Regions from separate parts of the Nonomuraea sp. NPDC005650 genome, predicted to be linked through region 1. Evidence: predicted binding sites of a transcription regulator. Region 1 holds the regulator's gene; the other holds the start of a gene.
The links. Region 1 encodes HrcA, which represses chaperone genes, less so after heat shock. Its sites were predicted from a motif close to TTGGCACTCTCNNNNNGAGAGTGCCAA; they were not measured.

Region 1 (11,479 bases):
GCCATCCACGGCGCCTGGCGCAGGCTGCGTGACCCCGACAAGGCACTCGCCTACCTCCGTCAATCCGTCGTCAACCGGTCCCGTTCCGTGCTGCGTCACCGCGCGGTCGTCGAGAAGTACGCACCCAAGGGCCTGCCCGACGCCCCGAGCGCCGAGAACGGCGCGATCGGCGAGCTGGAACGCTCCGCCGTCATCGAGGCATTACGGGCCCTGCCGACCCGACAGAGAGAAGCACTGGTTCTGCGGTACTACGGTGATCTGTCCGAAGCTGAGATAGCCCACGCGATGGGCATCAGCAAGGGCGCGGTCAAGAGCCACACCGCACGTGGCATGGCCGCCTTGCGATCCGTCCTGGAGAAAATGTCATGATCCAGCCCCCCGACGAGCACGGAGATCTCCTGCGCCGTGCGCTCCGCGCGGAGGCGGACGCGGTCGTGCCCTCGCCGGACGGACTGGAGATCATCCGCACCCGCATCGAGCGGCGCGGGGTCCGCAATCTGTTCTGGTGGCGCGCCGGCGCGGCCGCCGCCAGCGCCGTCCTGGTGGCGGGGACGATCGTGATGGCTGTTCCCAGCCTGCGCTCGCACATCATCGACCAGCCCGCCAAGTGGGTGGACAGCGAGACGACCTCGAAGGTCCCGTCCAACTCCTCCACCACCCGCTCCCAGGAGCCGCCGCCCAGGGAGCCGACCCACGACCAGAACCCGGTGTGGGTCCCCGAGACCCCCGCCAAGAGCCCGACGCCCCGGCCCACGAAGAGGGCGGAGTCGACGAGCAGGCCGTCGCAGACGCCCACCCCCACGGTCACCGAGTGCCCGACGCCGCCCCTGGACGAGCCGGCCGAGCCGCCGTCCGACTGCCCCACGATCTCGCCGACCCCGTCGCCGTCGCCGTCGGTCGAGGAGACGCTGCAGCCCACGACGTGCCCGGCCGACGAGTGCCCGCCCGACGACATCACCGACGCCCCGACCGACCTGGCCAGCCCGTTGGTGGACGCGTCCCACACGACGCCCTGAGAGGGCTCTACCAGCGTCCGGTACGCGTGAGCAGCACGGACGCCGCCGCCACCCCCGCCGTGGACGTACGGAGCACCGTGGGCCCCAGCAGCACGGACACCGCCCCGGCCGCCCGGAACCCGGCCAGCTCGTCCTCCGAGACGCCCCCCTCGGGCCCCACGACGACAACGATGTCGCCGGACGCGGGCAGCGCCACGCCGGACAGCGGCTCGGCCGCCTCCTCGTGCAGCACCAGCCCCAGCGCCGCGCCCGCCAGCAGTTTCCCGACCTGAGCGGTGGTGGCGGGCTCCGCGACCTCGGGCAGGTGGAACCTGCGGGCCTGCTTGCCCGCCTCCCGAGCCGTCGAGCGCCATTTGTGCAGCCCCTTGGCGACCTTGTCGCCCTTCCACTGGGTGATGCTGCGCGAGGCGGCCCAGGGCACGATCACGTCCACGCCCGCCTCGGTCATCATCTCGACCGCCAGCTCGCCCCGGTCGCCCTTGGGCAGCCCCTGGACGACCACCAGCCGCGGCCGCGGCGCCTCGACGTCGTAGCGGCGCAGCACGTCGAGCCGCAGCGCGTCCTTCAGCACCTCGCGGACGACGCACTCGGCGACCCCGCCGGCGCCGTCCGTCAGATCGATCCGCTCGCCGGCCCGCAGGCGCCGCACGGAGGCCGCGTGGCGCCCCTCCGGGCCGCCGAGCGTGAGCTCGGGCCCGTCCAGGTCCGGCGCGAGGAACACCGGGACGGTCACGTCACCTGCCGTTGAAGGCGTCGCGCAGCCGCGAGAAGAACCCCTGCTGGCCGGGGGCGAACTTGCCCGGCGGCCGCTCCTCGCCCCGCTGCTTGGCCAGCTCGCGCAGCAGCTCCTCCTGCGCGGGCTCGAGGCGGGTCGGGGTCTCGACGTTGACGTGGATCAGCAGGTCGCCGCGGCCGGACTCGTTGAGCCGCTGCACGCCCCGCCCGTACATGGTGATGACCTGGCCCGACTGCGTGCCGGGGCGGACGTCGACCTCCTCGGAGCCGTCGAGCGTCTCGACCGCCAGGATGGTGCCGAGCGCGGCCGCCGTCATCGGGATCTGCACGGTGCAGTGGAGGTCGTCGCCGCGCCGCTCGAAGATCTCGTGGGGGCGCTCGACGATCTCGAGGAACAGGTCTCCGGGCGGGCCGCCGCCGGGGCCGACCTCGCCCTCGCCGGCGAGCTGGATGTGGGTGCCATCCTCGACGCCCGCGGGGATGCGGACCTTGATCGTACGGCGGGTGCGCACCCGGCCGTCGCCGGAGCACTCCTGGCAGGGGTGGCGGATGATGGTGCCGAAGCCGCCGCACTGCGGGCACGGCCGCGAGGTCATGACCTGGCCCAGGAACGAGCGGGTGACCTGGGAGATCTCGCCGCGCCCGTTGCACATGTCACAGGTGTCGGGGTGCGTGCCCGACGCCGCCCCGGCCCCGTGGCAGACCTCGCAGAGCACGGCCGTGTCGACGACCAGCTCGCGCGTGGTGCCGAACGCCGTCTCGCGCAGGTCGAGCTCGACCCGGATGGTGGCGTTGCGTCCCCTGCGGGCACGCGAGCGCGGCCCCCTGGCGCCGGCCGCGGTGCCGAAGAAGGCGTCCATGATGTCGCTGAAGGGGAAGCCCGCTCCGAAGCCGCCGGCGCCCGCGCCTGCCCCGGCGCCGCCGAAGGGGTCGCCACCCAGGTCGTACATCTGGCGCTTGTTCGGGTCGGACAGCACCTCGTAGGCCTGCGTGATCTCCTTGAACCGCTCCTGGGTCTCAGGATCGGGGTTCACGTCGGGGTGCAGCTCGCGGGCAAGTCGGCGGTAGGCCTTCTTGATCTCGTCCTGACTGGCGTCACGGCGCACCCCGAGGGTGGCGTAATAGTCGCTGTTTGCCACTTATCGACCTCTTATGATGCAGCCAGGATCTGGCTGACGTAGCGTGCCACCGCGCGTACGGCGCCCATCGTCACTGGGTAGTCCATCCTTGTGGGCCCCAACACCCCGAGCCGGGCCAGTTGGTTGTCGCCTGAACCGTATCCGGTCGCGACCACGGATGTCCCACGCAGATAGGGGTTTTCGGAGCCGATGCGCACGGTGAGCGCGGACGGTGTGTCTGCGGATGTCTCGCCGAGCAGCCTCATGAGGACGACCTGCTCCTCCAGGGCCTCCAGCACGTCGCGCAGGCCGATCGAGAAGTCGGCGCCCGCGAGGTTGGCCGCGCCGGCGAACACGATCTTCTCGTCGTGCCGCTCGACCAGTGTCTCGAGCAGCACAGAAAGGATCGTCGCCACGACGGGCCGGTCTTCGAGAGGGAGCCGCTCGGGCAGGTCGGCGACCAGCTCGGGCACGTTGCTCAGGCCGCAGCCGTCGAGGCAGGCGTTGAGGACCGCGCGCAGGTGGGCGATGCGGGTGTCCTCCACCACCTCGGGCAGCTCGATGACGCGCTGCTCGACGCGGCCGGTGTTGGTGATCAGCACGAGCATGACCCGCCGGTCGTTCAGCGGCACCAGCTCGACGTGCCGGACCGTCGAACGCGTCAGCGTCGGGTACTGCACGACCGCCACCTGCCTGGTCAGCTGCGCGAGCAGCCGGACCGTGCGGGTGACCACGTCGTCGAGGTCGACCGCGCCGGCCAGGAAGGTCTCGATGGCCCTGCGCTCGGCCCCCGACAGGGGCTTGACCTGCGAGAGCCGATCGACGAAGAGGCGATAGCCCTTGTCGGTCGGCACGCGGCCCGCGCTGGTGTGCGGCTGGGTGATGTAGCCCTCCTCCTCCAGTGCGGCCATGTCGTTCCTGACCGTCGCCGGGGAGACCTTCAGGTTGTGGCGCTCGGCGAGCGCTTTGGAGCCCACCGGTTCGTTGGTGGACACGTAGTCTTCGACAATGGCGCGGAGCACCGCCAGTTTCCGATCGTCGAGCACGTGCTCACCTCCTGCCTCTGACATCTTAGGAACGCAACCATCTAGCACTCTGAGTTCCTGAGTGCCAAGTGTACGGCTCTCGCCCACAAGGTGCGATAACACAAGGTCGCAACCAGGCTCCTAGCTTCTTACAAGCGGCAAGTACCAGACTTGCCGACATGAGCGACAACTCCCCGCCTCCGCCGTACGGGCCCCAACCCGGCTCGCAACCCGGCCCCCAACCCGGGTCCCAGCCGGGTAACGGGCCCGGTAACGCGCCGGGTTATGGGCCGGGTCACGGGCCTGCGCCCGGCTCGCAGCCTGGCTACGGCCCTCAGCCCGGGTCCCAGCCCGGCTACGGTCCTCCGCCCGGCTATGGGCAACCGCCGCAGTACGGTCCGCCGCCGCAGTACGGGCCTCCGCCCCAATACGGCCCACCTCCTCAGTACGGACAGTACGGCCAACAACCCCAATTCCCCGCACGAATCGACTCGAAAGCCATCAAACCGCGACTTTGGTGGATCGGGCTCGTCTGGGGCATCGCCGTGGTCTGCACGATCGTGGGCGTCGTCCTGTTCACCACCGGCATCGTGAGCAGCGTGAGCAACATCGCCCCCAGCAGGACGTTCGCGTCCGGCGAAAGCGTGACGGTGCCGATCGACCCGGCGAACAAGCCCGCCGTCTACCTCTCCAGCGACACCGCCGTCCACTACGAGTGCCAGATCTCGAACGGCGCCAGGCTCGCCAGGTCGACGGGCACGCAGACGGTCACCTCCGGATCCGTCACCTGGGAGCAGATCCTCGTGATCAACGCGCCCACCAAGGGCGACTACCAGCTGTCCTGCACCACCCAGGAGCAGGCCGACGTCCGCTACGGCGTGGGCCGCGAGCTGACCTCGGCCGCGGGCGGCATCGCCGGCGGGGTGCTGGCGCTCCTCCTGATCCCCGGGGCGGGGCTGCTCGTCGCCATCGTCGGCACCGTCGTCGTCCTGGTCCGCCGCAGCGGCGCGCGCAAGCGCCTTGCGGTCAGCGGGTGATTTGCTACGGTCCCCGTGTGTACGAGGGCGATGTGCTGGCGGGGAATTGGCGGCGGCCGGGCAAGGGCAAGATCCCGAAGGTGCCGGCCGAGACGGACCTCGTCGTGGAGGACGCGGACAGCGGCTTCTGCGGCGCGGTGGTGGCCTGTGACAAGGAGGCCGTCACGCTCGAAGACCGGTTCGGCAAGCGCCGGCTGTTCCCGCTCGCGCCCGCCGCGTTCCTGCTGGAGGGCAGGCCCGTGACGCTGGTACGCCCGACGGCGGCCCCCGCCGGGCCCAGGCGCAGCGCGTCGGGCTCGATCGCCGTGGAGGGGTTGCGGGCGAGAGTCGCCCGGGAGAGTCGCATCTATGTGGAGGGCGTGCACGACGCCGCCCTGGTGGAGAAGATCTGGGGCCATGACCTGCGGGTCGAGGGGGTCGTGGTCGAATATCTGGAGGGCGTGGACCATCTGCCTGACATCGTGGCGGAGTTCGGCCCCGAGCCGGGGCGCCGGCTGGGGGTGCTGGTGGACCACCTCGTGCCCGGCTCCAAGGAGAGCAGGATCGCCGCCGAGATCACCTCGCCGGACGTGCTCGTCGTGGGGCATCCGTACATCGACATCTGGCAGGCGGTCAAGCCGTCCGTGCTGCGCATCCCCGCCTGGCCCTCGGTGCCGCGCGGGGTGCCGTGGAAAGAGGGCGTCATCGCGGCCCTGGGCTGGCGGATGGAGCCCGCGGAGGCGTGGCGGCGGATTCTCGGCGCCGTCTCCACGTACACAGACCTGGAGCCCGAACTGCTCGGCCGGGTCGAAGAACTGATCGACTTCGTTACGGAGGCACCATGAGCCAGGACCCGCCGCAACCGGCGCCCGACGACGACGCCACCCGCTTCGTCCCCCCGTCGAGCATCCCGCCCGGCCAGGGCTCCGGCCCCCAGCAGCCGGGATACGGGCAGCAGCCCGGCTCCGAGCCCGGTTACGGTCAGCAGCAGTGGTCCCAGCCGGGGTACGGGCAGCAGCCAGGATCCCAGCCCGGCTACGGCCAACCCGGCTATGGGCAACCCGGCTACGGCCAACCCGGCTATGGGCAACCTGGTTACGGCCAGCCCGGTTACGGCCCCGCGCCGCAGCAGCAGCCCGGCTACGGGTACGGCGTCCCTCCGGGCGAGCCGTACGTCCCCGGCAGGTTCGGCCCCCGCCCCGGCACCGACGACACCACCATGGCGATGCTCGCCCACCTGCTCGGCCTGCTGGTCTCCTGGGTCGGCCCGCTGATCATCTACCTGATGAAGAAGGACGAGTCCCCCTACGTCAGGGACCAGGCGGCGGAGGCGCTCAACTTCCAGATCACGATGTTCATCGGGTATGTGATCTCGGGCATCCTGGTGATCGTCTTCATCGGCGTGCTCCTGCTGCCGGTCGTCTGGATCCTGTCCCTGATCTTCCACATCCAGGCCGCCATAGCCACCAACAAGGGCGAGCCGTACCGCTACCCGTTCGCCGTCCGCCTGATCACCTAGACCAGCAGATCCCTGATCAGGGCGTCGGCCAGCAGCCGCCCCTGGAGCGTGAGCACCATGAGGCCCGACCTGAACGACCCGGGCTCCAGCAGGCCGCGCGCCAGGGCGCTCGCCACGGCCGGGCGCGCGTCCGGAGCCACCTCGGCCAGCGGGTAGCCGGACGACAGCCGCAGCTCCAGCATGAGCCGCTCGGCCGCCCGGTCGTCGTCGCCGAGCACCTCGCGCGCGTGGGCGGGTGAGGTGCCGGCGGCCAGCCGCTGGGCGTAGGCGGCCGGATGTTTGACGTTCCACCAGCGGGTGCCGCCGACGTGACTGTGGGCGCCGGGGCCGGCGGCCCACCAGTCGCCGCCGGTCCAGTAGAGCAGATTGTGGCGGCAGCGGGCCTGCTCGGAGGTGGCCCAGTTGGACACCTCGTACCAGTCGAACCCGGCCTGCGACAGCAGCTCGTCGGCGATCTTGTAGCGGTCGGCGGCCACGTCGTCGTCGGGCATGGGCAGCTCGCCGCGCCTGATCCTGGCCGCCAGCCGGGTGCCGTCCTCGACGATCAGCGAGTACGCCGACACGTGGTCGGGCCGGGCCTCGATCGCGGCGGTCAGCGAGGCCCGCCAGTCGTCGTCGGACTCGCCGGGCGTGCTGTAGATGAGGTCGAGGTTGACGTGCTCGAACCCCGCCCGCCTCGCCTCCTCGACGGCCGCCGCCGCCCTGCCGGGGGTGTGGCGGCGGTCGAGCACCTGGAGCACGTGCTCGCGTGCGCTCTGCATGCCGAAGCTGACCCGGTTGAAGCCGCCCTGGCGGAGCTTGTCGAGGTAGGCCGGGTCGACGGACTCGGGGTTGGCCTCCGTGGTCACCTCGGCCCCCGGCCTCAGCCCGAACTCCGAGTCGATCGCGGCCAGGATCCTGGCCAGGTCTTCCGGCGGAAGCAGCGTGGGCGTACCACCGCCGAAGAACACCGTCTCCACCGGCAGCTCGGCCGGGCCCAGGACGCGGCGCGCGAGGCGGATCTCCTCGACGACCGTGTCCGCGTAGTCCCGGTGCGAGGCGCCGGGGCCCAGCTCGGCGGCGGTGTAGGTGTTGAAGTCGCAGTAGCCGCAGCGGGTCACGCAGAACGGCACGTGCACGTAGAAGCCGAACGGACGCTCGCCGAGGCCCCTCAGGGCGCTGTCGGGCAGCTCGCCCGAGGTGGGCACGGGGTCGCCGTCAGGCAGGGTGGATGGCACCCCTTCAGTTTGCCGGGTGCACGGGGGTGCTATCGAACCGCAATCCCCGAGAGGTTCACTGTCGCCATACCGGCCCGAAGGGGTTTATATGGCAAGCATCGGCATCGTGGGCGCGGGGATCTCGGGGCTGACCCTCGCCCTGCGCCTGCAGCAACTCGGCGTCGAGGCCACGCTCTACAGCGAGCACGACGCCGGCTCCATGCGCTCGGGACGGCTGCCCAGCACGGTGGGCAGGATGGGGCACACCCAGGCGCGGGAGCGGGAGCTGGGCAGCGAGCACTACCGGGATCCCGGCTGCCTGATGGCATCCGCCGGGCTCTCGATCAAGGGGGATCCGCCGCTGGAGTTCCTGGCCAGGGTCTCCGAGCCGTTCCACGCGGTCGACTTCCGGCTGCTGCTGCCCGCGTACCTGGACGATCTCACCGGCCGGGGCGGCGAGGTCGTGGTCACCGGCGCGACCCCGGACGCGGCGCAGGTGGACCGCTGGTCCCGGGAGCACGAGCTGATGGTGGTGACGGCCGGGCGGCGCTCGGTGGCGGAGCTGTTCCCGCGCGACCCAGCGCGCTCGCCGTTCGACCGGCCGCAGCGCGTCCTGACGGCCGGGTTGTACGGCGGTCTCGACCTCGGCCCCATGTTCAGCTACAACATCTCCCCCGGCTGCGGGGAGATCTTCCGCATGCCGATCATGACCAGGCACGGCGTGGTCTCCAGCGTGCTGGTCGAGGCGGTCCCCGGCGGGCCGCTGGAGCCGATCTCCCGCCTGCCCGCGGCCGAGGTCGCCGGCGAGCTGGCCGGGCTGCTCGCCGAGCACGCCCCGCGGCTGGCCGAGCGGATGGGCGAGGACTTCGAGCTGCTTGGCGAGGACGACCTGCTGCAGGGCGCGATCACACCGGTCGTCCGCGAGGCGGTGGCCGAGCTGCCCAGCGGGCGGATCGCGCTGGCCGTCGGGGACGCCTGGATCACCAACGACCCGCTGACCGGCCAGGGCGCGAACCTGGGCTCGGCCTGCGCCTGGATCGCGGCCGACGCCATCGCGGCGGGCGGCCCGTACGACGCCGCCTTCGGCCGCGCCACGGCGGAGCGGATGTGGGAGGCGGCGGCGCCGGTCACCGACTGGACCAACGCGTTCCTGCGGCCGCCGGCCGCGCACGTCATGGCCCTGCTGCTGGCCGCCACGACCAGGCAGGACCTGGCGGACCTGATCCTCGACCTGTTCTCGAACCCGGCGTACGCGTGGGCGGTGCTGTCGAGCCCCGAGGAGGTGGCGCGGATCGTTGACGACGGCGGGTCGTCGCTCTAACTTATAGGAAAGTTTCTTATAAGATAGAGTTCCCCCGGGAGTCGCCCCGTGAAGAAGACGATCCTCCTCGCACTCTCGCTCTTACTCGGCTGCACGGCCATCTCCGCGCCCGCCGAGGCCCGCACCGGCTTCAAGCGGGTCGCGTACTTCATCCAGTGGGGCGTCTACGGGCGCAATTACCACGTCAAGGACGTGGACACCACGGGTGCCGCGGCCAAGCTCACGCACCTGAACTACGCGTTCGGGTTCGTGAACGCCGAGGGCGCCTGCTACTCGGCCGACCCGTGGGCGGACTGGCAGCGGCCCGTACCCGCCGAACAGAGCGTGGACGGCGTGGCCGACGCGCCCGGCCAGGCCCTGAACGGCAACCTCAACCAACTACGCAAGCTCAAGGCCAAGCACCCGGGGCTCAAGGTGCTGATCTCGCTGGGCGGCTGGACCGGGTCCAAATACTTCTCCGACGCGGTCCTCACCCCCGAGTCCCGCTCCGCGCTGGCCCGCTCGTGCATCGACCTGTGGCTGCGCGGCAACCTGCCGGACCTCCCCGCGGGAGCGGGAGCCGGCGTGTTCGACGGGATCGACCTGGACTGGGAGTGGCCGGGCTCGTCCGGCGCCGAGGGCAACGTCATCCGGCCGGAGGACCGGCGGAACTTCACGCTGTTCGCCGAGGAACTGCGGGCGCAGCTGTCCGCCTTCTCCTCGGGCGCGCAACTCTCGGCCTTCCTCCCGGCCGCGGCGGCCAAGATCGACGCCGGGTTCGAGGTGCGGCGGGTGTTCAAGGCCCTCGACTTCGCCACCGTCCAGGGGTACGACCTGCACGGGACGTGGGAGGCGCAGACCGGGCACAACGGCAACCTCTTCACCGATCGGCGCGACCCGAACCCCGTCCGCTACAGCGTGGACCAGACCGTACGCGACTACCTGTCCCGCGGAGCGCCCGGCCGCAAGCTCGTGGTCGGCGTCCCCGCGTACGGCCAGGGCTGGACCGGCGTCACCGGCGGCGGCGACGGCCTCTACAAGCCCGCCACCGGACCCGCCGCCGGAAAGTGGGGGCCCGGGACGGAGGACTACAAGGACCTGATCACCAAGCCCGGCAAGCGCTACCGGGACCTGCGCACCGGGGCTGTGTGGCTGTACGACGGGAACGAGTTCTGGTCGTACGACGATCCGGCGGTGCTGGTGCAGAAGGCGGCGTACATCCGGCTCAAGGGCTTGGGCGGCTCGATGATGTGGTCCATCGACCAGGACGACGCCCGCGCCTCCCTCACCTCAGCCCTGTACTCGATCCTCCACTGACCCAAGGGGCCGGGCACACCCCCACCCCGGCCCCACCTCCAACCCCATCCGCCAACCCACCACCACTCACCACCCGCCTGGACAGCCACACGCCAGACGGCCACACGCTGGACGGCCACACGCTGGACGGCCACACGGCGGACGGCCACACGGCGGACGGCCACACGGCGGACGGCCACACGGCGGACGGCCACACGGCGGACGATCACACTCCGGACCGTCGCATGGCGGACTGCCACACGGCGGACCGCCGCGCACCGGACCACCGCACCACCGCACCACACCACCGCACCACCGGACCGCCGCACCACCGGACGGCGGCGGGCAGTCGCGGGGCCGCCCACCTCGATCTCCACCCCAGGGTGGAGATCCGCCCACTCAACCCTCGGGCCGATCCGGTACGCCCCGCCGATCCCTACGGTCAAACCCGTGGAACCCATACTGATCTCCTTCCTCATCCCCCTCGCCGTGGTGTTCGTCGTCTATCGCCAGATGCAGACCCGCCCCACGGAAAGGCGAGGCATCCTCTACACCGCCGCCGCCATGATCGTCATCGGCATCGCCTCAGGCGGGGTCGTCGACTCCCGGCACCTCGTACTCAGCCTCTGCCTGGCCCTGGTGGAGGCCGTCATCGCCGTCGCGCTGGGCGTGTGGCGCGCGACGACCGTACGGGTGTGGCTGGACGACTCCGGCGTCTCCTGGTCGAGGGCCACGGGCTGGACCATGCTGGTGTGGCTGGTCTCGGTCGCCGTCCGCGTCGGCCTGTACTTCGCCGGAGCCGCCCTCGGTCTCGAACTCTCCACCAGCGGAGTCCTGCTGTTCGTCGGCCTCACCATCGGCGCCCAGTCCTACGTCGCCGCCCGCAGGGGACGTGCGCTTTCGAGCACGGTCAGGCGACCGGATACCGTCGTGGGGTGATGCGTGCGCCGTACGGAATCGCCCTCGCGTTGCAGCTCGGGGCGATCGTGCTGCTGATCGTGGCCCAGATGGGAGCAACCCCCGCGCCAGGCCTGACCGGCACCCCGCTGGCGGTCACCCTCCTGACCGCCGGCCTGGGCCTCACCCTGCTCACCACCCTGTTCCTGTCACTACGCGACCGACGCGCCCGTCACGAGGCCCAGCGTGAGGCCCGGCGCGAAACCCCACGCAAGGTCCAACCAGGTGCCCAGCACGAGATCCAGCCAGATGCCCGGCACGAGACCCCACGCGAGGTCCAGCCGGATGCCCGGCACGAGAC
Region 2 (11,479 bases), on a different contig from region 1:
TTCGACAAGGTCGCGCGGGTGCTCGGGCTGCCGTTCCCCGGCGGCCCGCACATCGACCGGGCGGCGCGCGACGGCGCGGGCGCGGCGATCGCGTTCCCGCGCGGCAAGATCGACGACGGGACGCTCGACTTCTCCTTCTCCGGGCTCAAGACGGCCGTGGCGCGCTGGGTCGAGGCCCGCGAGGCGTCCGGGCAGTCGATCCACGTGCCCGACGTGGCCGCCTCGTTCCAGGAGGCCGTGGTCGACGTGCTGACCCGCAAGGCGCTGCAGGCGTGCCGGAAGTACGACGTGCACGACCTGCTGATCGGCGGTGGCGTGGCGGCCAACTCGCGGCTGCGCGCGCTGGCCCAGGAGCGGTGCGACGCGGCCGGCGTACGGCTGCGCGTGCCCCGGCCCGGGCTGTGCACCGACAACGGCGCGATGGTCGCCGCCCTGGGCTCCGACCTGGTCGCGGCCGGGATCATGCCGTCGACGCTGGAGATCCCGGCCGACTCCTCGCTGCCGATCACGACCGTTCACGTGTGAGCGCCGCCGTCTGGGCGTGCCTCCGCGGTCGTCGCGCTGCCTTTCCCGCCGAAGGCGCCGTGGCGCTCGGTGGGCGTGCCTTCGGTGGCGCGCGCTCAGGAGGCCGTGAAGGCCCTGAGGCCGTGTCCACGACTCCAGGTGGCGCTCGCCGCGTCCCGGCGCTCCCCGGGCGACCTCGGGCGCGGTGAGGGACTCCGGTTCGTGAGGGCCCTGGCCGAAATGTGGCGAGCCGTGCCCTTCGGCGGCACGGCCGCCGGGGCCATGTGCCGAAGGGCACGGCTGAAAGTCGCCCTCGGGATGGGTCAGACGGTCAGTCCTTGGCCCTGGTGGGGCGCAGCAGGGCCTCGGCCAGCGCCAGCATGGTCTCCTCCAGGGCGCCCAGCCGCTTGGTGAGGTCGTCGGTCGCGGGCTGGACGATGCCGGTGACCGTCTGCGTGAGCTGGTCGTGGTCGGGACGCGACGTGACCAGCTCGGTGAGCGCGCTCGCGGCGGCGGTCAGGCGCTCGGCCTGCTCTCCGGCGTGCGCCTGGAGCAGCTCGCTCTGGCCCGCCAGGGCCTCGGGGAGCCGGCCCACGCGCTCGCTGACGGTCTCGATGCGGTCGTCGACGGACTCCAGGTGGGCGCTGGTCTGCTCGGCGCGGGTGGCCAGGCCGTTGAGGTGGGTGTCGAGGCCGTTGAAGCGGGTGTCGAGGCCGTCGAAGCGGCTGCCCAGGTGCTCCTCGGCCTCGACCAGGCGCTCGTCGATGGAGTCGATCTGGGTGTCGAGCTTGTTGAAGCGGCCCTCGTTGCGCGTGGACAGCTCGCCGAGGCGCTGGTCGGAGGTGCCCATGTGCTCGTCGAGGGCGCCGAAGCGGGCGTCGATGCGTACGTCGAGCGCGTCGAACCTGTCGTCGTGGCGGCCGAGGTGGCCGTCCACGGTGCCCAGGCGCTTGTCCACGCCGCCGAGCTGGTTGTCCACGGACAGGAGCCGCTTGTCGACGCCGGCCATCCTGCCGTCGAGGCCGTCGAGCCTGGTGTCGATGTCGGCCAGGCACTCGTCGGCGGACTCCAGGCGGCTGTCGAAGCCGGTGAGCCTGGAGTCGAGGCCCGTGAGCCTGCCCTCCACCCGGTCGAGCCGGGCGTCCACGCCGCTGAGCCGGGCGCTCAGGCGCTGCTCGCTCTCGCCGAGCTGGACGGCGAGGTGCTGGTCGGCCTCGTCGAGCCGGGCGGTGAGCCGCAGCTCGACGTCGGACAGGCGGCTGCCGAGCTGCTCGTCGGACTCCTTGAGGCGGCTGGCCAGCCGCTCGTCCGCCTCGACGAGGCTGGTGGCCAGGCGCTGGTCGGTCTCGTCCATCCGGGCGGTCAGCCGCTGACCGGTCTGGTCGAGGCGGTCGGAGAGCCGCTGGCCGGTCTGGTCGAGCCGGCTGGAGAGCCGCTGGTCGGTTTCGTCGAGCCGGCTGGAGAGCCGATCGTCGGTCTCGTCGAGCCGGACCGTGAGCCGCTGGTCGGTGGCGTCCAGGCGGGCCGTCAGCTGTTGGTCGGTGGCGTCGAACCGGGCCGTGAGCCGCTGGTCGGTGGCGTCCAGGCGGGTGGTGAGGTGCTGGTCGGCCTCGTCGAGGCGGCCGGCCAGCCGCCGGTCCGTCTCGTCCATCCGGACGGTGAGCTGCTGGTCCTGCTCGTCCAGCCGGGTGGTGAGGTGGTCCGACAGGTCGCCGACCGCGATCTCGACCCGGTCGGTACGGGTGTTCAGGTCGGCCATCGACTTGTCGAGCCTGGTGAAGCGGCTCGCGGCGGCCTCCATGCTGGTGTTGAGCGTGGCCAGCTTGGCGGTGAAGTCGGACATGCCTTTGGTGAGGCCGCTCGTGGTGTCGAGCACCGTCTGCAGGCGGGTGAGCGCCTCGTCCACGCCCTCGCCCATCGTGCCCAGGTCGGCCCGCAGGTCGGGCAGGCCGGCCACGGGGGCGACGCGGGCGTCGATGTCTCCCACCCGCTCCCCGACGGCGTCCACGTGGTCGCGTACCGCCTCCACGTGCTGAGCCAGCCCCTCCGCCCACATCGGCGGCTTGGCGGTGATGTCGTCGAGCCGCCCGCTGACCGCCTGCAGCGTGCCGCTGAGGCCGCCGAGCTCGCGCTCGCGCACCTCGCGCAGCAGCCACTCCATGCCCTCAAGCCGCTGGCGGATCTCGTCCAGCACCGCCCCTTGCGTGCGCTGCTCGTACACATGATCCTGCGAGGCGCGCGCCAGCAGGTCCCGCATCCTCTCGGAGATGCCGGACTGGCCTCCTGCCTGGAGAAGGGTGGTGTGGTTGGAATGATCCACCGAAAGCTCCTTTGGCTCGCCGACGGTCTGCCGCGCAGCGGTGGGATAGGGCCGATTTTCAGATGAACAAGCGGGTACGCGGAAAACGCATTAGGGGAGAACTCCCGACCGCCCACCTTAGCCTCTCGATCAAGGTCCGTCAGGGGCGAATTGAAAGATCGAGGTTAACGGTTGAATGACCGGTTTAAGCAGGTGGAGAGGTGTCGCAGATGATGACCGATGGCTTGTCGAGGATCCGGGTAAGGATGATAGTTGCTGATTTATCGCCCTTTAGCCGGAGATCTGTGCGGAGGCGCTCGATGTCCACGGCGGAGCCACGCTTCTTGATGGTGACATTTCCGACTTGTCGCTCGCGGAGCGCGGCGCGCAGCCTTTTCCCCGAGAACGGGATAACGTCCTCGATTTCATATCTGCTCGCCCATGGGGTGTCGATCAGGTCGTCACCGGTGATGTAGGCGATCATCGGGTCGAGCAGGCGTCCGTTCACGATTTCCGACACCTCGCCCACGAGGTGCGCCCGGATGGCCGCGCCGTCCGGCTCGTAGACGTACCTGCCGGCCGGGCCGACCGGGGCCTCGGCTCCCGCGGCGGTCAGCGTGTGGCCGCCGGGCAGCAGGGTGGCGCGGCGCGGCGCCCCCTCCTGGCCGGTCCAGAGGACCGCCTCCTTGACCTCTCCCTTGTACGAGACCCACTCGGCCTCGGCGTCGCCGGGGATGAACTCGTACGGGATGCCCGGGGCGACCTTCACGCACGCCCGGGAGGCCCTGGCGACCAGGTCGAGCACCACCGGCCAGGGAGGGGAGTAGGCCATGGGGTCGAACGTCCTGCCCCGGCCCGTCCGCCTGGCCGGGTCGGCGAACAGCACGTCGTACTCCTCCGGCCGGACCTCGGCCGCGTCCCCCAGGGACACCGTCACCCTGTCGCCCAGCCCGAACGCGTCGGCGTTGGCCCTGGCCACCGCGACGGTCAGCGGGTCGGCGTCCACGGCGTCCACGGTGCAGCCGGCGCGGGCCAGCGCGAGGAGGTCGCCGCCGATGCCGCAACAGGCGTCCACGACCCTGAGCCCGTGCCGGACCGCCCTCGCGCCGCCGAGCCCTCGCGGGGGTGCGTCCGTGCTCATGAGCCCTTGCGCGGGTGCTCTCCCGGGGGTGCTCGTCCACATTCCGCCGGTCAGGCGGCGGGCGCGGTGGTCGGCGACCTCCATCCGCGTGGACTGCTCCAGGCCGTGCGGCGTGAAGTACATCCGCTCGGCGTCCTCGCCGAACTTGGCCCTGCCGCGCTCCCGCAGCCCCGCCTGGGTGAGGGCGGCGGAGGTGAGGGCGGCGTCGTACGTCCTGCGCAGCCTTGTGGCGGCGGCCACGGGGTCCGTGCCCACCAGCTCCCGGGCCTCCGCGAGCGCCCGCTGCCCGCGCGGGGTCAGCAGTTCGTCGAAGGCGTCAAGGTCCACATCACCCGACGTTAGCGCCATGTCCGACCCGGTCGGACCGTGGGCGTAACGTATCTGGAGGGGGGTAGCTTCGGTCTGATCGCTCTCAGCAGACGCGTTCGTGTTGACTGTCAAGCCCCTCTTGCATATGTTTCCTGTTGGCACTCTCCCCTTGAGAGTGCCAACGTGCGACGAGGCAGGTCTGACACCCGCGACGGCAGGCCCAGCTGGTCGCCTCTTCTAGATCATTCAAATCTGAAGGGGAGGTCCGATCGTGACGACCGCCACCAAGGTTCCCGTTAAGCCGCTCGGCGACCGCATTGTGGTTCAGCCGCTTGAGGCCGAGCAGACCACCGCTTCCGGCCTGGTCATCCCTGACACCGCCAAGGAGAAGCCGCAAGAGGGCAAGGTCCTCGCGGTGGGCCCGGGCAACTGGGATGAGGACGGCGACAAGCGGATTCCGCTCGACGTCTCTGAGGGCGACATCGTCCTCTACAGCAAGTACGGCGGCACCGAGGTCAAGTACGGCGGCGAGGAGTACCTCGTGCTCTCCGCCCGCGACGTTCTCGCGATCATCGAGAAGTAAGCCGGTTGTGTCGAGCCCCGGGCGCTCTTGAGGGCGGCCGGGGCTTTCGACGCTAGGAGAGGACTTTCAAGCAATGGCGAAGATCCTGGAGTTCGACGAGGGTGCCCGCCGCGCGCTCGAGCGCGGTGTGAACGCTCTCGCCGACGCCGTCAAGGTAACCCTCGGCCCGCGCGGCCGTAACGTCGTCATCGACAAGAAGTTCGGTGCGCCGACGATCACGAACGACGGTGTGACCATCGCTCGTGAGATCGAGCTGGAGGAGCGCTACGAGAACCTCGGCGCCCAGCTCGCCAAGGAAGTTGCCACCAAGACCAACGACATCGCGGGTGACGGCACCACCACCGCCACCGTCCTGGCCCAGGCCATGGTCCGCGAGGGTCTGCGCAACGTGGCCGCCGGCGCCTCGCCGCTGTCGCTCAAGCGCGGCATCGACAAGGCCGCCAAGGCGATCAGCGACAAGCTGCTCGACAGCGCCCGCGAGGTCGCCGACAAGAAGGAGATCGCCAACGTAGCCACGATCTCCGCTCAGGACGCGCAGATCGGCGACCTGATCGCCGAGGCGTTCGACAAGGTGGGCAAGGACGGTGTCCTCACCGTCGAAGAGTCCAACGCCATGGGCATGGAGCTCGAGTTCACCGAGGGCATGCAGTTCGACAAGGGCTACGTGTCGCAGTACATGGTGACCGACCCCGAGCGGATGGAGTCCGTCCTCGAGGACGCCTACATCCTGATCAACCAGGGCAAGATCGCCTCCATCGCGGACTTCCTGCCGCTGCTGGAGAAGATCGCCCAGACGAAGAAGGCGCTCCTCGTGATCGCCGAGGACGTCGAGGGTGAGGCCCTGGCCGTCCTGGTCACCAACAAGATCCGCGGCACCTTCACCTCCGTGGCCGTCAAGGCCCCGGGCTTCGGCGACCGCCGCAAGGCCATGCTGCAGGACATCGCCATCCTCACCGGCGGCCAGGTCGTCAGCGAGGAGGTCGGCCTCAAGCTGGAGCACGTCGGTCTCGAGGTGCTCGGCACGGCCCGCCGCGTCGTCGTCACGAAGGACAACACCACCATCGTCGACGGCGCCGGTGACCCGCAGGCCATCGAGGACCGCGTCAAGGAGATCAGGCTCGCCATCGAGCAGTCCGACTCCGACTGGGACCGCGAGAAGCTGCAGGAGCGCCTGGCCAAGCTCGCCGGCGGTGTGTGCGTGCTGCGCGTCGGCGCCGCCACCGAGGTGGAGCTGAAGGAGAAGAAGCACCGCCTCGAGGACGCGATCTCCGCGACGCGCGCCGCGATCGAGGAGGGCATCGTCTCCGGCGGTGGCTCCGCGCTGATCCACGTCTCCAAGAGCCTCGACGACCTCGGCCTGACGGGCGACGAGGCCACGGGTGTCGGCGTCGTGCGCCGCGCCCTGGTCGAGCCGGCCCGCTGGATCGCCGAGAACGCCGGTCTCGAGGGCTACGTGGTGACGCACAAGGTCGCCGAGCTGGAGGCCGGCCACGGTCTCAACGCCGCGACCGGCGAATACGGCGACCTGATCGCTCAGGGCGTCATCGACCCGGTCAAGGTCACGCGTTCGGCCGTCCAGAACGCCGCGTCGATCGCGGGCATGCTCCTCACGACCGAGGCGCTCGTGGTGGACAAGCCCGAGGAGGAGGCCCCGGCTGCCGGCGGGGGTCACGGTCACGGCCACGGCCACTGACCCGTCTCTTCGCTCGCCACGGCCCGCAACCCTCCTCGGGTGCGGGCCGTTCGGCATCTCGGGGAGGGGTCAGCGCAGGCCGATGGCGCTGGCTCAGCGCAGGCCGATGGCGCTCTCCCAGAACCAGTTCCAGCGGATCTCGTCCCGGAAGCGGTTCACGCCGGCCTCGTACAGGACGCCGATCGCGCCGTTGCCGAGGAGCGCCAGGTCGGAATATCCGGCGTGGTCGCCGTCGATCCGGACACCGGCGTTGTTGGTGGAGTTGTCGTAGTTCCGCCAGGTCGCGCCTTCGTCGAACGACGAGCGTACGTTCATGCCCACCGGGTTGTTGTCGGTCTTCGGGGTGGCGGGCGCGGACAGCAGGATCCGCGTGTAGGGGGCCTGGTCGCGCTGGCGCAGCAGGGCCGGGTGGGTGGGCGGAGCCGTGATCGCGCCGTCGGCCCGGAAATCGCCGTCGAAGGACTGGCCCCCGTCCGTGCTCACGCCCCGGGCCAGGCCGTGGACTGAGGTCTGGTCGTCGGGCACGGCGCCGTTGCGGGCGATCACGAGGATGCTGCCGTCGGCCCGCTCGACCAGGGTCTGCTCGCCCAGCTTCAGCACCGACTTGTCGTAGGTCGCGGTCGCGCCGATCCGCCAGGTCCCGCCGTGGTCGTCGCTGTAGATCAGCCGTACGCTCTGCGTGTCGCCCACGCTGAAGTAGACGGGCACCACCAGCCGCCCGTTGTGGGCGGGCCGCGTCAGCTGGATGCCGTGCCCCGGCCCCGTGGCGAACCAGTCCCCGGCGCCCGCGGGCGCCTTGATGACGCCCGACAGGTCCTCCGGGTCCGACCAGGTGCCGCCGTCGTCCGTGCTGACCTGGACCTTCGGCGTACGCGGCGTGGTCTGGGACGCGGTCGGCTCCGAGGTCGTGAACAGGAACACCGGCCCGCTGGAGTCCGCGACCACGGTCGCGTTCCCCTGGAGGGCCGCTCCGGTCTTGCTGGCCAGCACGACCCGGCTGCCGTCCCAGGTGACGCCGTTGTCCGTCGAGCGCCGCATGACGACGTCGAACGCGCCGTGGTCGCTGCAGTTGTTCTTGTTGCGCCGCTCGGCGAAGGCGAGCAGCACGTTGTTGCTGGTCTTCACGACCGCCGGCAGCCGGTAGCAGGTGGCCCCCTGCGATCCACTGGCGGGGATCGACTTCCACAGGGTCTGCTTGTGGAAGGTGTACGTGGGCGGCTGCGCGGCCGCCGCGGGTGACGCGGTGAGGGCCACGGTCATGACTGCCCCCATCGCTGCGGTGAACGTTCGTAATGTGCGCATCAATGCCTCCATTTACGCGTTCGCGGCCATGATCGTCTCACTGCTTGAAGGATCCGGGCCGTTTTCTCGATCTTCTGCTCTCGGATCATCTGTGCGGTACAGATGTTCACCTACATAGGCGATCAAGAGCGCGGTTCGGCGGTCCTCGGCCCGGCTTAGGTTCTCGGCGAGGAACCGGCAAGCGTGGGTGGCATGGAGACGGCCCTTGCTTTCAGCCCGGGGTGGCGCGGATGCGCGGCGAGCCCGGACCCGCCCCGGTCGATATCGATCTTCTGGCGATCCGCATGGCCGATCGCATTCGCACCGCCCGGCACGAAAGCGAGCACCCGGCCGGTGGCACCGGCATCGACGGCCGCTCGCGCTCTGCGATCAGGTGCGCGCGATCGGCGAGGAGCGGCCTGGGTGAGGTCGCGGGTTCGGCGCTTTGGGGGGAAGTGGGGGAAAAGGTGGATTATTGGAGTAAACCGGCAGGGGGTGATAGACGTCCGGGGTCTGACAATTGTCGTGCATTTCAGGTTATGGGATGAAACATAATGTCACTAGATAAGCCTTAGTGTGGTCATTTGATTACTGCCCGTTATCGTCGCTTCAATGTGACCAATCCGTAGCCGTTCGCCATGACGACAGGCCGGATCAGTGCGGGCATCATGCCTATCGTGAGCGAGGGAAGCGTCGCCGACGCCAAAATTGGGGTAAGGCTCGCGTCGAGACTTCCGGCACGGACGGATGACTCCGACCTTAGGGAACTGACGAGCCTCGCCGTGCAGGGAGATCGCAGTGCGATCGAATCCCTGCTCGGTGAGTTGCGTCCGATGGTGGTGCGGTATTGCCGCGCCCGGCTGGGCAGGGTTTCAGGGCAATATCACATTGCCGATGACGTAGCCCAGGAGGTGTGCATCGCGGTCCTGTCCGCGCTGCCGCGATACCGAGACATGGGGCGGCCGTTCGCCTCCTTCGTGTTCGGGATCGCCTCGCACAAAGTGGCCGACGCGCTGCGGAGTTCGGTGCGCTCGGCCGTACCGACTCAGGATCTGCCCGATGGGCCGGACGACGGGCCCGGGCCCGAGGAGACGGTGGTCCGCTACATCGAGGTCGAGCACGCGCGCAGGCTCCTGGCCAGGTTGCCCGAGAACCAGCGCGAGCTGCTGCTGTTGCGAGTGGTGTCGGGGTTGTCGGCCGAGGAGACCGGTAATGTACTCGGTATGTCACCGGGTGCAGTCCGTGTCGCCCAGCATCGGGCGCTGGCCAGGTTGCGGCAGATGGCCGAGCTGGAGTCGGCTTGACGCCAGAGGAAGAGACCGACGCGCTGCTCGACGCGCTCGGCCGTGGAGAGAGCCCTGACTCAGGCGATCCAGCCGTGCGGTTGCTGGCCGTGCTGCTCGATGATGTCGGTCAGCGGCGCTCCTCCGTGTCGATGACGCCGTCGACATAGCCTCTGGCGTACTCCCAGCTGACGTAGTCGGCTGGGTCCGGGTGAAAGGCCGGCTCGTGGACCTGCGGCTGGCCTTTCTCGATCATTTGTCGTAGGTTGCCGCGCAGCAGCTCCCAGTCGAAGAAGTGCTGCTCGCCGCATTCAGGGCAGTCGAGTACGAGACCCAGCACTCCCTGCGGTTCGAGCAGGGAGCGGAAGACCTCGACGTCAGCGAGGTCCGTGATGGCCTCGTCGCGTTCGGCCGCGGAGAGGGGTTCGGCGTCGTCGAGGGCGCCCATCGCCGAGGAAGGGTCGTTCGGGTCGTCCGCGAACGGGTCGCGGGGGACGTCTTCCAGCACCTTCCCACCATATGACCGAAGCGGCCCGAGCGGTGGACATTACCTCAGCCATCCGCGCCTGGCCGCCTCCACGCCGGCGTGGAAACGCGACTGAGCGCCCAGCTCGGACATGGCGTCCGCGAACCGCGCCCGGACCGTGCGCACCGAGACCCCCAGCTGGCGGGCTATGGAGTCGTCGCACATGCCCTGGGCGGCCAGGCGGAGAACCTGGACCATGCCGTCGCCCCTGCGGCCCCACGGCAGGGGCACGGCCCTGGTCCACAGCTCCCTGAACAGCGTGCGGAGCATGCCCACGACGATCGGCGTGCGTACGAGATAGAAGTTGTACGCGTGGTCGGGCAGGTTGCCGCCCCAGAACGGGGGCAGGCCCGCGACCTCGGGCCCAGCGGTCATGAACCAGCTCGGCACCCGGTCCAGCGTGCGTACCTTGCCGCCCGTCTCCAGCACCCGGGTGAGCTGGTCGCGTACGCCGGGCAAAACCAGGGTCGAAACCGGAATGATCGCGTGAACCGTGAGAAGTTTTCGTTCTTGCGCGTCAATCCAGAGTTCCGCAAATTTGCGCGCAAAATCAATCATCGTGCGTTCGTCGGGAACCGCCGTCAGTAATTCCATCGGCGGAGATTGCACGGCCATGCCGACCACGCTCTCGTACAACACGTCGGCCCCGTTGACCATCTCCACCGTGAAGGTGCCGCTCTGGTAGTCGCGGCCGGCGTCGTAGTCGCGGATCAGCGTCCGGATGGAGCCGAGCGCCGAGTCGATCCTGCGGCTCTCCTCCGCCAGCCGGTCGAGCCGCTCGGCGATCACCCTGCCGAGGGCCGCGGCCGGGTGCCTGGCCAGGTACTGCCCGGACTGCTCGTCGATCACGCCCAGCTTGACGAGGTCGTCGAGCTGGCGGCCGACCTTCTCGATAGGACCGTCCATGGCCTGTGCGAGATCGGTCCGGGTCGCCCGGTGCAGGCGCAGGACCGCCGTGTACACCGCGCTCTGCGCCGGGTCGAGGCCCAACGTCTCGAAAGGATCAGGCATGGTACGGGGCTCGTTGCGCATTATGGGCGGCTCCGTTGGGGGGACACGGGCGTGCCGTGAGGATAACCCCGCATTACGCTCGTGTCCCCCCGTTGCGGCGACTGGTCGGAGCGCGGTGTGCAACTTCGTGCAATTGCACGTTTTCACATTGCGTTGTTCCGTTGAGTAACGCAGGCTTTACCTAGCGTCGGCATCCTGCGAGGGCTGAAGTGACGTCGGGCCATCAGGACGCGGAGGGGGGTTCGGTGGCGCCACGCGTCGCCTTGGCCCGGATGCCGGTGGCCGAGACACGGGACGGATCACCGACCGCCCCGTGTCTCGGCACTTTTCGATGCCGGGAGTACGACGGGCCGTGGGGGTCATCGTGCTCCCGGCATCGCTGTTCCCGGCCGTCGTCTCGGCCCAGGTGCCCCTCGGCTGAGGGGGCGCGCGATTGTGGGCGGTTGGCCGGAGCCGATGGTGCGCCGCCAGGGTGGTGCGGTGTGAGAGGGCGGTGGCGCGCAGTCAGGGTGGTGGGGTGCGGGCCGTGGAGGTGGGGTGGGTGGAAGGGCGTGGGCGCGCCTGGTGTGGGTGCTGCGGCGTGGTTTGGAGGCAGGGCCTAGACTTGGGCTCAATCAGAGCCACGGCAGGAGGGGGCCGCAGCATGTCCAAGTTCACCGAGATGGGTTTGACCTTCGATGACGTGCTGCTGGTGCCGGGATATTCAGACCTGCAACCAGGCGAGGCCGATACGAGGTCACGGCTGTCCCGAGGCATCACCCTGTCCATCCCGCTGGTCTCCGCGGCCATGGACACCGTCACCGAGGCCCGCATGGCGGTCGCCATGGCCCGCCAGGGCGGCATCGGCAT

Region 2: the regulator HrcA is predicted to act here: its motif matches at 4,409-4,435, upstream of groES (co-chaperone GroES).

Annotation. Positions count from the first base shown of each region.
Region 1 is NZ_JBEXCR010000009.1:136,429-147,907, reverse strand. It holds gene ABZS69_RS17490 (SigE family RNA polymerase sigma factor) at 1-369, shown strand, start outside; gene ABZS69_RS17485 (hypothetical protein) at 366-1,016, shown strand; gene ABZS69_RS17480 (16S rRNA (uracil(1498)-N(3))-methyltransferase) at 1,024-1,749, opposite strand; gene dnaJ (molecular chaperone DnaJ) at 1,751-2,890, opposite strand; gene hrcA (heat-inducible transcriptional repressor HrcA) at 2,902-3,915, opposite strand; gene ABZS69_RS17465 (hypothetical protein) at 4,440-4,931, shown strand; gene ABZS69_RS17460 (DUF3097 domain-containing protein) at 4,949-5,755, shown strand; gene ABZS69_RS17455 (DUF4870 domain-containing protein) at 5,752-6,429, shown strand; gene hemW (radical SAM family heme chaperone HemW) at 6,426-7,646, opposite strand; gene ABZS69_RS17445 (styrene monooxygenase/indole monooxygenase family protein) at 7,735-8,946, shown strand; gene ABZS69_RS17440 (glycoside hydrolase family 18 protein) at 8,995-10,242, shown strand; gene ABZS69_RS17435 (hypothetical protein) at 10,672-11,160, shown strand; gene ABZS69_RS17430 (hypothetical protein) at 11,331-11,474, opposite strand.
Region 2 is NZ_JBEXCR010000018.1:200,987-212,465, reverse strand. It holds gene tsaD (tRNA (adenosine(37)-N6)-threonylcarbamoyltransferase complex transferase subunit TsaD) at 1-525, shown strand, start outside; gene ABZS69_RS30330 (hypothetical protein) at 836-2,824, opposite strand; gene ABZS69_RS30325 (class I SAM-dependent methyltransferase) at 3,009-4,271, opposite strand; gene groES (co-chaperone GroES) at 4,522-4,836, shown strand; gene groL (chaperonin GroEL) at 4,910-6,529, shown strand; gene ABZS69_RS30310 (sialidase family protein) at 6,623-7,831, opposite strand; gene ABZS69_RS30305 (sigma-70 family RNA polymerase sigma factor) at 8,479-9,114, shown strand; gene ABZS69_RS30300 (DUF5319 domain-containing protein) at 9,224-9,601, opposite strand; gene ABZS69_RS30295 (LuxR C-terminal-related transcriptional regulator) at 9,641-10,630, opposite strand; gene guaB (IMP dehydrogenase) at 11,274-11,479, shown strand, end outside.